3 regions of the Chlorobium sp. genome follow, and region 1 is predicted to be linked to each of the others. Evidence: riboswitches for the same ligand, from Rfam matches in the RefSeq annotation. Region 1 holds a riboswitch; each other region holds the start of a gene.

Region 1 (3,280 bases):
CATTCTGCTCGACAGCGCCGGACGGATCCGTCTGGCGCAGGAGTCCCGTCTGGGCTATGTCGATCTGCGGGCATCGTTCCGTTCGCTTGCGGCGCTTTCCTCGGCGCTTTTTCTCATGGCCGCAAGGCGCGCCGACGAGTGCTATACGGCGCTTGAATGCCGGGGTTATGCGGGGACGCTCAGGGTGCTTCACGAGCCTTGTGAACGGCCCCGTTCCTTTATGCTGCTGCTTGCCGGAGTTCACGGCCTGCTTGCCGCCGCCCTTTTGCTCATCTGGCGGTATCCGGAGATGTTTCCATGGTGACGGCTCAGACAATTCTTGAAGCCCGGGAGCTGCACTACACCTATCCGGACGGTTCGCAGGCATTGAACGGCGTCGATTTCAGGGCGGAACGGGGGAAGCTCACCGCGCTGCTCGGCAGCAACGGCGCGGGCAAATCCTCGCTGCTCCTTGCCTGCAACGGGATCGTCCGGCCGCAATCCGGAACGGTGCTTTTCAGGGGGGTTCCTGTGTCCTACAGCCGGAAAGGACTTGCCATGCTGCGCCGTCAGGTGGGAATGGTGTTCCAGAATCCCGATGTCCAGCTTTTTTCGAGCAGCGTTTTTCAGGACATCTCCTTCGGACTCTGTAACGAGGGGCTGCCGGAAGATGAAATCCGGAAGCGCGTTGCCGTGGCCATGCGGAATACCGGGATCGAGGCCCTCGAGGGCAAGCCGGTGCACCGGCTGAGCTTCGGTCAGAAAAAAAGGGTCGCCATGGCAGGGGTGCTCGCCATGGAACCCTCTCTCCTGCTTCTTGACGAGCCGACCGCGGGTCTCGATCCGAAAGGCGCGGCGGAAATCATGCAGCTCGTCAAAGCCATGCAGCGGCAATCGGGCATGTCGGTGATTATCGCCACGCACGACATCGAAATGGTGCCGCTTTTCTGTGATCACGTCTGTGTCATGGAAGCCGGCAGGGTTCTTTTCGAAGGCTCGCCGGAGGAGGTGTTCACCCGGAGGGATAAGGTGCGTCAGGCCGGACTTCGTCTGCCGAGGATCGGTCATCTGATGGAAATCCTGAAGGAAAAGGACGGTTTCCGGTTCAGCGAGGAGGCATTTTCCATTGGATCGGCAAGGAGGGCGATCAAAGAGTGGGGCAGGGAGCGATGACTCTTGCCGCTGTTTTTTTTATCCGGTATTTTTCTTATGTTCAGAACTGTTCTTTCGTCGTAGCTGGTGCCGGTTTAAAAGCCGGAGAATAGGGAAGTACGTGAAAGTCGTACACTGTACCCGCAACTGTACAACGGTATACTGCTGAAGTCGTTCATGGCCACATGCATGAGGGCAGCAGTCGTTTCAGGTCACTGCATCGTTTTCCGCCCAGGAAAACTGCGGGAAGGCCGGAACGGAGACAAGCCGTGATAGTCAGGAGACCTGCCAGTTATTTTTGCATTACAAGATCGGACTACGGGTTATAGTCGGGGCAAAGCTGTACTTCTTTTGCATTGCTTACCGTTTTGATCTTTTTGCAGGATACGATTCATGGGTTTGCCAGAACCGGCGCAGGACGTTTTCGTTCCCGGCGCGGTGTTCGTGGTTCCGGAAACGACTCCTGGAAAAACAGGTCGGCACTGCTCGAACCGTTATGCGCTGCCTTTTTAACCCCTGTCAGTTTATGTTTTTTTCAAACTGAAAACAGGACCAACATCGATGAACAAAAAAGTATGCCTGCTTGTGCTGGCCGGGCTGCTCTGCAGCAGGGGGCTTCTTGCCGAAGAGACGACGAAAAGCTTTACCGGCAGTGAACTGGTCGTTACCTCGAGCCGCGTCGAGGAAGAAAAGAAAAATGTAACAACGAACATTACCGTCATCAGCAAAGAGGAGATCAAACAGTCATCGGCAAAGGATCTCGGAGACCTGCTCGCGGAAAAAAACATCGGCGCCGTCGTAAAATACACGGGAACGCTGACTGGTATCGGAATCAGGGGTTTCAGGACGGAATCGCACGGCAACGATCTTATGGGTAAGGTACTCGTGCTGCTCAACGGTCGCAGGGCGGGCACGGGAAACCTCGCCAAGATTGCGGTCGGCGAGATCGAACGTGTCGAAATCATTCGTGGCCCGGCAGCCGTCCAGTACGGTTCCGCAGCCATCGGCGGCGTTGTGAACGTGATTACGGCGAAAGGGTCGGGCGTTCCGACGCTCTCGTTTGCCCAGGAGATCGGGAGCAGCGATTATACCCGGACAACGCTCGGAACCTCGGGGAAAGTCGGGAACCTGGACTTTTCGGGAAGTGTTTCACTTGCCGAAATGGGGGATTATAAAACCGGATCGGGAAAAACGTACTACAATACGGCATATGACGACCAGACCTCCGGCAGCCTGAACATCGGTTACGAGTTCACTCCCGGGCATAGAATCGGAGTGAACTACACCTATTTCAAGGTTGGCGATGGCGGTTCTTCAAGCTATCTGAGCCAGAACGATCTTGACGACTCGTTCGAAAAGGAGAATTATTCGACGGATATCGTGTACGAGGGACGGACTGCCGACAGCAGCCTCTCCTGGATGGCCAGATATTTTACCGGACGCGACTCCGATGTCTGGTACGACCCGACCGGAAGCAATCCCGATTACTGGGATGACGATACTCCGTACACGTCGGAAGTCGATCACAAGGGAGCCCAGGCGCAGCTGACGTACAATCACGACTTTTTCCGCGCCACGGCAGGCCTGGACTGGGTCAATTACGAAGAGGTCTCGACTCCTTATGCTCCGTACAAGTCTGAATACGATAACATGGCGGAGTTTCTGCTGCTCAACGGCTTTCTTTTCGACAAGCATCTGGTGCTTTCCGCCGGATTTCGTTACGATACGTATGACTTGACCTCCCAGGGCTATGAGGATTCGTCGGAATCGAGCCGTGATGCCGATAACTTCGTTATGAATTACGGTATTGCCTGGCATGTCGCTGACGGCATCAAGCTGCGGGCATCCTATGCCGAAGGGTTCAAGATGCCCGCATCGAGGGAACTGGCCGCCGATTACGTTTCTTATGGCATCAACTATGTCGGCAACGCCGATCTCGAGCCTGAAGAGAGCACAACCTGCGAAGTCGGCGTTGATGTTGCCGATGGCCGGTTCGCCTCCTCGTTAACCTGGTTCACCACGGATTTTAAAAACAAGATTCAGTCGGTCAGTCTCGGGAGCGGCGTTTCGTCCTGGGAAAATCTTGACGGAGCGAAGATTTCAGGATTCGAAGGCGACGTGTCGTATGCCTTTGAGCCGTTCGGCAGCA
Region 2 (3,280 bases), on a different contig from region 1:
AACTCCATGCCCCGCAGCCTGGCGCTTGCCGCATTGACATAGGTTTTGATCTTGCTGCCGTCGCTGGTGCTTTCCGTTGTGATGAAATCCTCCCATTCAGTATCGTAGTAGGTGACATCGGCCCGCAATCCCCGTTTCTCGTCGCTCCAGGTCAGACCGGCATCCCAGGTCACGCTCGTTTCCGGCTCCAGGTCCGGGTTGCCCCGCACCGTCCAGCCATAGGTATCGATATACTCCCCGGCCTTCTGCAACGCGGAGGGCGACACAAACGCCCGGCCGATGCTCGCATGGGTCTTCAGGGCAGGCAGTAATGAGTACTGGAAAGCCAGCGATGGGCTGAAAAACCCGTCATGCGTCTCTTCCGTATCCACGTCCGCGATCAGCGGCGTATCAAGCATGGCAAAGGTGCTCATGTCGTAACGCATTCCCGGAGTGACGACAAGCCGCCCGTCGAGGAACGAGAGCCCGGCTTCGGCAAAGAGGCCGAGGCTGCTGGTCCTGCCGTCCGGACTGTAGGGAGCGGCGGAAACCCCTGGAGCGCTGTGCCTTTGGGTTTTGTAGGTCGATGTATGGTAATCGACGCCGGCCGTCACGCGATGCCTGCCGATGGTTACGGCATCCTGCAGCTGAAAACCGTACTCCTCGTTTCGGCCTTCGAAATAGGCGTACGTCTTGCCCGAGGCGCTCTTCAGGTTTCGGCTCTCGTCTTCAGACCAGTAGGGCATGAATTTGACATGGTGTCGTCCCGCCGTACCGGTAAGGGAAATATCCGCGGTTTTGCGGAAGACATCCTTCAATCCGTCTTCATAATAACCCCAGATGGAACCGGGCGTATGAACCGACGGAGCGTTGAAAAACGCGCCGCGCAGGTCGAGCCTGAAACTGTCGCTGAGACGGTAGCCGATGCGGAGCGAACCGGAATTGCTGGAATAGGTGGAATTCCGCATGGCGCCGATCCCTTCCTCGACCATCTCCGGGGAGGGATCCGAGATGAGCGTGTTATTGCCGACCTTGTAATCCTCGTTCTGGCTGAAATACCGGAAACCGAGGTCGAAATCGAAACGGTCGCTGATCGAACCGCCGATCGCGCCGCTGCCGTCGAAGGTTTCGAAGCTGCCGTAGCCGAGCGATACCTTGCCTCTGATGGGTCCCTGGGACTTTTTCGAAATGAAGTTGATGGTGCCTCCCATGCCCTGCGATCCGTACAGTGCCGATGAAGGCCCTTTGATCACCTCGACCCGCTCGATCATGTTCATATCGACGGCGGCGAGGTTTCTCGTGCCAAGCGGCCTGCCGTCAAGCAGATACGAGACATACTCGGCATTGTAATACGAGCCGGCATTCGGAACGAATCCCCTGATCGAGACCCCCGAAAGCATGCCGGGATACTCGATGACGTCAACACCGGCAGTCTTCTTGAGCAGTTCCGAAGCACTTGCCGGATCGAGCGCCTCGATATCCTTGCCGGTGATCACCTCGATCTTGCGCGGTATGTTCTTCAGCTGTTCCTGGGAACGTGTCGACGAAACAACGATCTCGCCTGCCGAATGCGCGCTTTCGGCAAGGGCGACATTGAGCAGCTTCCCCTGACCGGGTTTGAGATACCGCGTTGCATAACCGATAGAGCTCACCGTCACCCGGCCCGCATCACCAGGAAGGGTCAGCGTGTATTCGCCGCGCGAATCGGTAACCGTCCCTGCGCCGCTCCCCTCGACCCGAATCGTTGCTCCGGGCAGAGGAGTGCCGTCATCGCGGCTGGTGACGACCCCGGTTATGACCCGGCTTTCGGCCGAGGCTTCCGGCACCCATACCGACACAAGTACGGCAAACAGTCCCGCCGTACGAAAAACTTTCTTGACTGAGTAGGATTTCATCGAGTTTTGTTTTGTGGTTGCACAATGCCAATGCGTTGTTGTTGCTGTCTGTCGGCCCCTTTCCCCCGAATGCAGGAAAGGGCCGGCCCTGCTGCGATAAGAGGGCGTCATCCATGCCGGACTCCGCCCGGACACGCTCTCTGCATGGTGCAGGCAACGGGCGCGGCATCGGAACCCTTCAGGCCTTGAGCCGAAAGGGAGAACGCTTCGCCACCGGAGAAACGGCAATGCCGCCTCCCTCCCGCCGGGAATATCATCTCTTGCTGTCATCTCTGTTCGCTTTTTTCCCGAAGCATTACTTCGTTACGGCAGGTCTTCTGACTCTCCCCATGCTTCCGGCCTTCCCGGTCCGCGGGCGCGGACCAGTGGCCTTTTCGGAAGCACCGCGCCGCCGGCGGATGCCGACGGAGGGATTACAGCAGCGGGCACTGTCCCGGATTTTCACCGGGTTCCCTTTTCATTCCGGCGCCTTGCAGCGCCGGAAACCGTAACTGAATAATTAAACGTTAGTTACTACTTGTTCTCTTCGACACAAGCCAAAGTGGACTTGGTGGACGAAATTCATCATTCATCATTCTCCTTTATCCTCCACTCACGTTTCCACCGCTCGACCTCATCGCCGGTGAAAATGTCGATCCGGCCGCCCTGAAACGCTCCTTCGACATCGCCGATCCGCTCTTCGAGATCTCCCTCGATGGAGAGGGCCGCCTGGCGCACCGCCTCGAGCAGGTCCGGCCTGGCATCCCAGAGTCCCCTCGCTTCGGCTTCGAGCAGTCGGCGGGTGATCTCTTCGAGCGCCCATGGGTTCTGCCGGCGGATCCATTCACGGTTCTCCTCGTTCTGCACGAAGGTCTCCACCACCTGCTCGAACACCCAGGTCTCCACCTCGCCCGTCGTGGCGCTCCATTTGAAGAGGTTGTTGATACGCGAAGCGAACCCCTGGGCTCCCTGGAAACCGTGCTCTTTCATGGATGCTATCCATGCCTCGTTGCAGAGCTTTGCGCGAACCGAACGCTCGGCCTCATCCCTGAAATCGCGGATATCGGGATTGCCGGGGCGGGTCGTATCGGCCCACCAGGTTTTCACGGCTTTTCCCGACAGCACCTTTGCGGCCGCCGCCATTCCCCCGGCGCTTGCGGCATAGCAGCCGCAGTCGAGCGCATCGTACTCCCCGGAGGTCTGCTTTATGCACGAGATTTCGACCCTTGCAAGCTGGCGGCTGAACAGGTCGTACGCCTTGACCCCCTGGTCGAGCTGCCCGCCGCCATAGGCGTAGCCGGAGTGGTTGATGTAGGTCTCGGCAAGGTCGCGCCGGTCGTTCCATGCCGACGCGTCGAGAGCGAGGGCCACCCCGTTGGCATAGGTGCCGGGCGGCGAGGAAAACACCCGGTAGAGCGACAGGCGCT
Region 3 (3,280 bases), on a different contig from region 1:
CCGGCATTGAAATAGCGGTAAGGCTTTGTCTTTCGATCGATCTGGATCTTGTCGTCATACGTCATCCAGAATCCGGAAATCCTTGCCGAAGCGCAATCGCAGTTCCACTTGAACCCTGTCTCGTAACTCCAGCCCGATTCCGGTTTGAGGTCGGGATTTCCTTTGATGGTTTTGCTGTCGTAGTACAGCTGGGTAAAGGTCGGAGCCTGAAAAGCCTTGCCCGCATTGGCAAACAGATTGAGATCGTCCGAAGCTTTCCACATAAGACCGACGCTTGGCAGAAACACGTTGTAATCGGTCGTTTCCGCTTCGTTGTCGATGAACTGCTCCCTCCCGCCGAACGTCAGGATAACGTCATCGCCGAACCGTTTTTTCAACTCCGCAAATACGCCGTAATCATCGCGCGACTTCTCCCCGTAGATGTTGGAATATTCGGCATAGCGATGAACATAGTCCGCTCCCACGCTCAGCTCGAAACCGCGGGAAAAAAGAAAACGATAATCGGTCTCGGCGCCGTAATTGTAATTCAGACGCTCGACCTCCGACTCGAATACCCCATCGACGTACTCCGTCTGAACGCGATTGTCGTAAACGCCGTACAGCTTTGCCTTGAACACATCGCTTTCATAACGAATATTGAGAAAATGAAAGTCGCTCTGCTGATCCGTCCGTTCGACCAGTCCCGAATCATAACGATCGATGAAGCCCGTTTCGTAGCCGGAATACTGATAATCGATATAGGTGTCGGCAAACGGTGACAGGTTGAGACTGAACATGTACCGGTCGGTCTCGTCAAGGGCATTGGTGTACTTGTTGGTAAACTGACGGCCGACATTGTCGAGTTCGCCCATGTGCTGGTAACGAAAACCGATAGTCGCGCCGGGCAGGTTGACGCTGACGCCGTGGTTCATCCACGATTCGTTGCCGAATTCAACCGAGGCGGTCGCCGATGTTTCGCCGGAAGGTTTTTTGGTAACGATATTGATCACGCCCGACATCGCATCGGCTCCATAGAGCGTGGACGCGGCGCCCTTGAGGACCTCGATTCTCTCGATCTGGTCTATGGAAATGGCACTGAGATCATACCCTTTCGAAGCTGCCTGCTGGACAGGCATGCCGTTGACAAGAATGAGCTCGCCGTCGGCCATCCCCCTGATGTAGACCGAGCTGTTCATGCCGAGTTTGTTGACGCCAAGGGGAGCGAGGGACTTGTACCCGAGACCGCCGATTCGGGAAAGCGCTTCGATGGCGTTAGTGGCCCCGGTTTTTTTGAGTTTCTCGCTGTCGGCGACGGTTATAAACCTGGCGCTCTCCTTTTCCTTTTCAGAAAAATGGCTGCTCGTCACCACCACCTCATCGGTAGTGTAAAAGCGTTCGGAGGGTTCCCCTGCGTACAACGCGCTCTGGCATGCAACGCAAACCGCAAGAAAGGCAACTGTTTTTTTTGTCATGTGTCTGCCTGTTATCAGTTTCATAAAACTTCAAACTGACTGACAGGTCCGTCCAGGGGCAGGAAACGTACACGAAAAAAAAACACGAACACGGCATCCATACGAAGCCAACGATGCTGAAAAGCCGGAAAGGCGCGCACGGAGCAACCGAAAACAAACCGTTAGAGCAGAAAGTACCTGAGCCGCTCAGGATATGGATGTCGCCGGATACATTGTTTTTTTCATGTACAGTATTGCCTGAGACTATAAACCCGTAGTCTGATTATTGATTGCAATAGCATAACCGGCAGGTCTCCTGACTTTCACGGTTTACTTCCTTTGCAGACCTTCCCGCGCTTTTCCTGGGAGGAAATCAGCGCAGTGACCTGAAAAGACCGCTTTTCAAACTCATGTGGCCATGAGCTCTGAATGGCGGTTTACCGTTGTACAGTTGCGGGTACAGTGTACGAATCTCACGTACTTCCCTATTCTCCGGCTTTTAAGCCGGCACCTGTTATGACGAGAAAGAACTTCGAGGGAATTAGATAGCGAATAATTTTTTCAAATGCAAGAAATCTGTGAGCGGTGAGCGGTGAGCGGCAAGAATAACCGGAACGTCAGTTCAGCAAAAAAAACTCAGAACTATTTACAACTGTAACTTCCGGCACTCTTTCGCCCCCGGACTTCCGGCTAACCGCCCACCTCTCACGGCGACCGACTTCCGCCTTCCGGCTCACCACTCACCGCCCACATCTTCTGCTACTGACTTCCCGCATTCATGATGCTGCGGGCTATGCTCTTGCAGTAGTGGTGCATCTCTTCGAAGGCATGCAGCAGCTCCATATGCCGGTCGTGCGTCATGGCCGATTCGGGCAGCCTGCGCAGCCGTTGCAGATGCCGGACTTCAGCTTCCGCGGCAAGCACGGAAAAATCGTCGGCACCGTGCACGATTGCCGATGCCCTGGCGGCACCCATCTCCTGCACGGCACCGGTAAGACCGGCAACTTCACCGCAGAGAAATGCATGCAGGGCCGACAGGTCAGCCATGCCTTCCTCCGTCAGGGACATCGAGGCTTCCGGGGATCGCCCAGTCAGCTTCTGCAGGAGAGCCTCGATGCTGTCGCCTATCGACTCCTGGTCCTTGACGATAGCCATGAGTGCGAAAACTTCCCGGGACTCGCGCTCACCGAGCTCCTGCCGGCTGATGGCAATGAGATAATCCGACATTTTCGATTCAAGAAAGTCGATCTTTTCCTCCCGCATGCCGATTCCCCCGGCAAGGGAAAGCTCCGGAAAAAGCGTATCTCCTGCCGCAGGGTTTCCGGTAAAAGCCGGAAGCAAAGCCCCTGCCATCCTTTCAAGAATACGGTTCATGCGCACAGTCTCTGCCCTTGCATAGCTCAGGGCAAGCGACGGCGTGGAGAGAGCGGAATTGGTGATATACCAGACGGAAGGCCGCAGCCGCGTCTCTTCAGGACTGTCGGGAATCAGACGAATCAGCAGTTTCGCCCAGAAGGAAATCAGCGGAAGGAACATGACCGCCATAAAGACATTGTAAAACGTATGGGCATTGGCAATCTGGCGTGGAATGGCCGTTCCGGGAACCCCCGCCGCCGGTGAAAGCATGCGAACGAAATCGGCATACCAGGGAATGAGAAACAGAAAAACCGCAACTCCGCTGACATTGAAAAGCACCTGCGCAAGAGCGACGCGGCGAGCCGGACGCATGGTGCCGATACTTGCCAGCGTTGCGGTAATGCAGGTGCCGATATTGGCGCCGAGCAGCAGCGGAATGCCGGCTTCCAGGGACAGTGAACCCTGCTGGGCAAGCGTGATCACAATGCCGATGA

The links. Region 1 has a riboswitch for cobalamin ahead of WBP50_RS01015 (TonB-dependent receptor). Riboswitches for the same ligand answer to the same signal wherever they lie in the genome.
Region 2: linked by a shared signal. The riboswitch ahead of WBP50_RS10695 (TonB-dependent receptor) and the one ahead of WBP50_RS01015 (TonB-dependent receptor) in region 1 are both predicted to bind cobalamin.
Region 3: linked by a shared signal. The riboswitch ahead of WBP50_RS10810 (TonB-dependent receptor plug domain-containing protein) and the one ahead of WBP50_RS01015 (TonB-dependent receptor) in region 1 are both predicted to bind cobalamin.

Annotation. Positions count from the first base shown of each region.
Region 1 covers NZ_JBAWHG010000009.1:5,594-8,873, reverse strand. The annotation lists gene cbiQ (cobalt ECF transporter T component CbiQ) at 1-304, shown strand, start outside; gene WBP50_RS01020 (ATP-binding cassette domain-containing protein) at 298-1,152, shown strand; cobalamin riboswitch at 1,200-1,438, shown strand; gene WBP50_RS01015 (TonB-dependent receptor) at 1,693-3,280, shown strand, end outside.
Region 2 covers NZ_JBAWHG010000061.1:2,736-6,015, forward strand. The annotation lists gene WBP50_RS10695 (TonB-dependent receptor) at 1-1,874, opposite strand, end outside; cobalamin riboswitch at 2,165-2,379, opposite strand; gene WBP50_RS10700 (cobaltochelatase subunit CobN) at 2,439-3,280, opposite strand, start outside.
Region 3 covers NZ_JBAWHG010000061.1:36,556-39,835, forward strand. The annotation lists gene WBP50_RS10810 (TonB-dependent receptor plug domain-containing protein) at 1-1,451, opposite strand, end outside; cobalamin riboswitch at 1,720-1,960, opposite strand; gene WBP50_RS10815 (Na/Pi cotransporter family protein) at 2,190-3,280, opposite strand, start outside.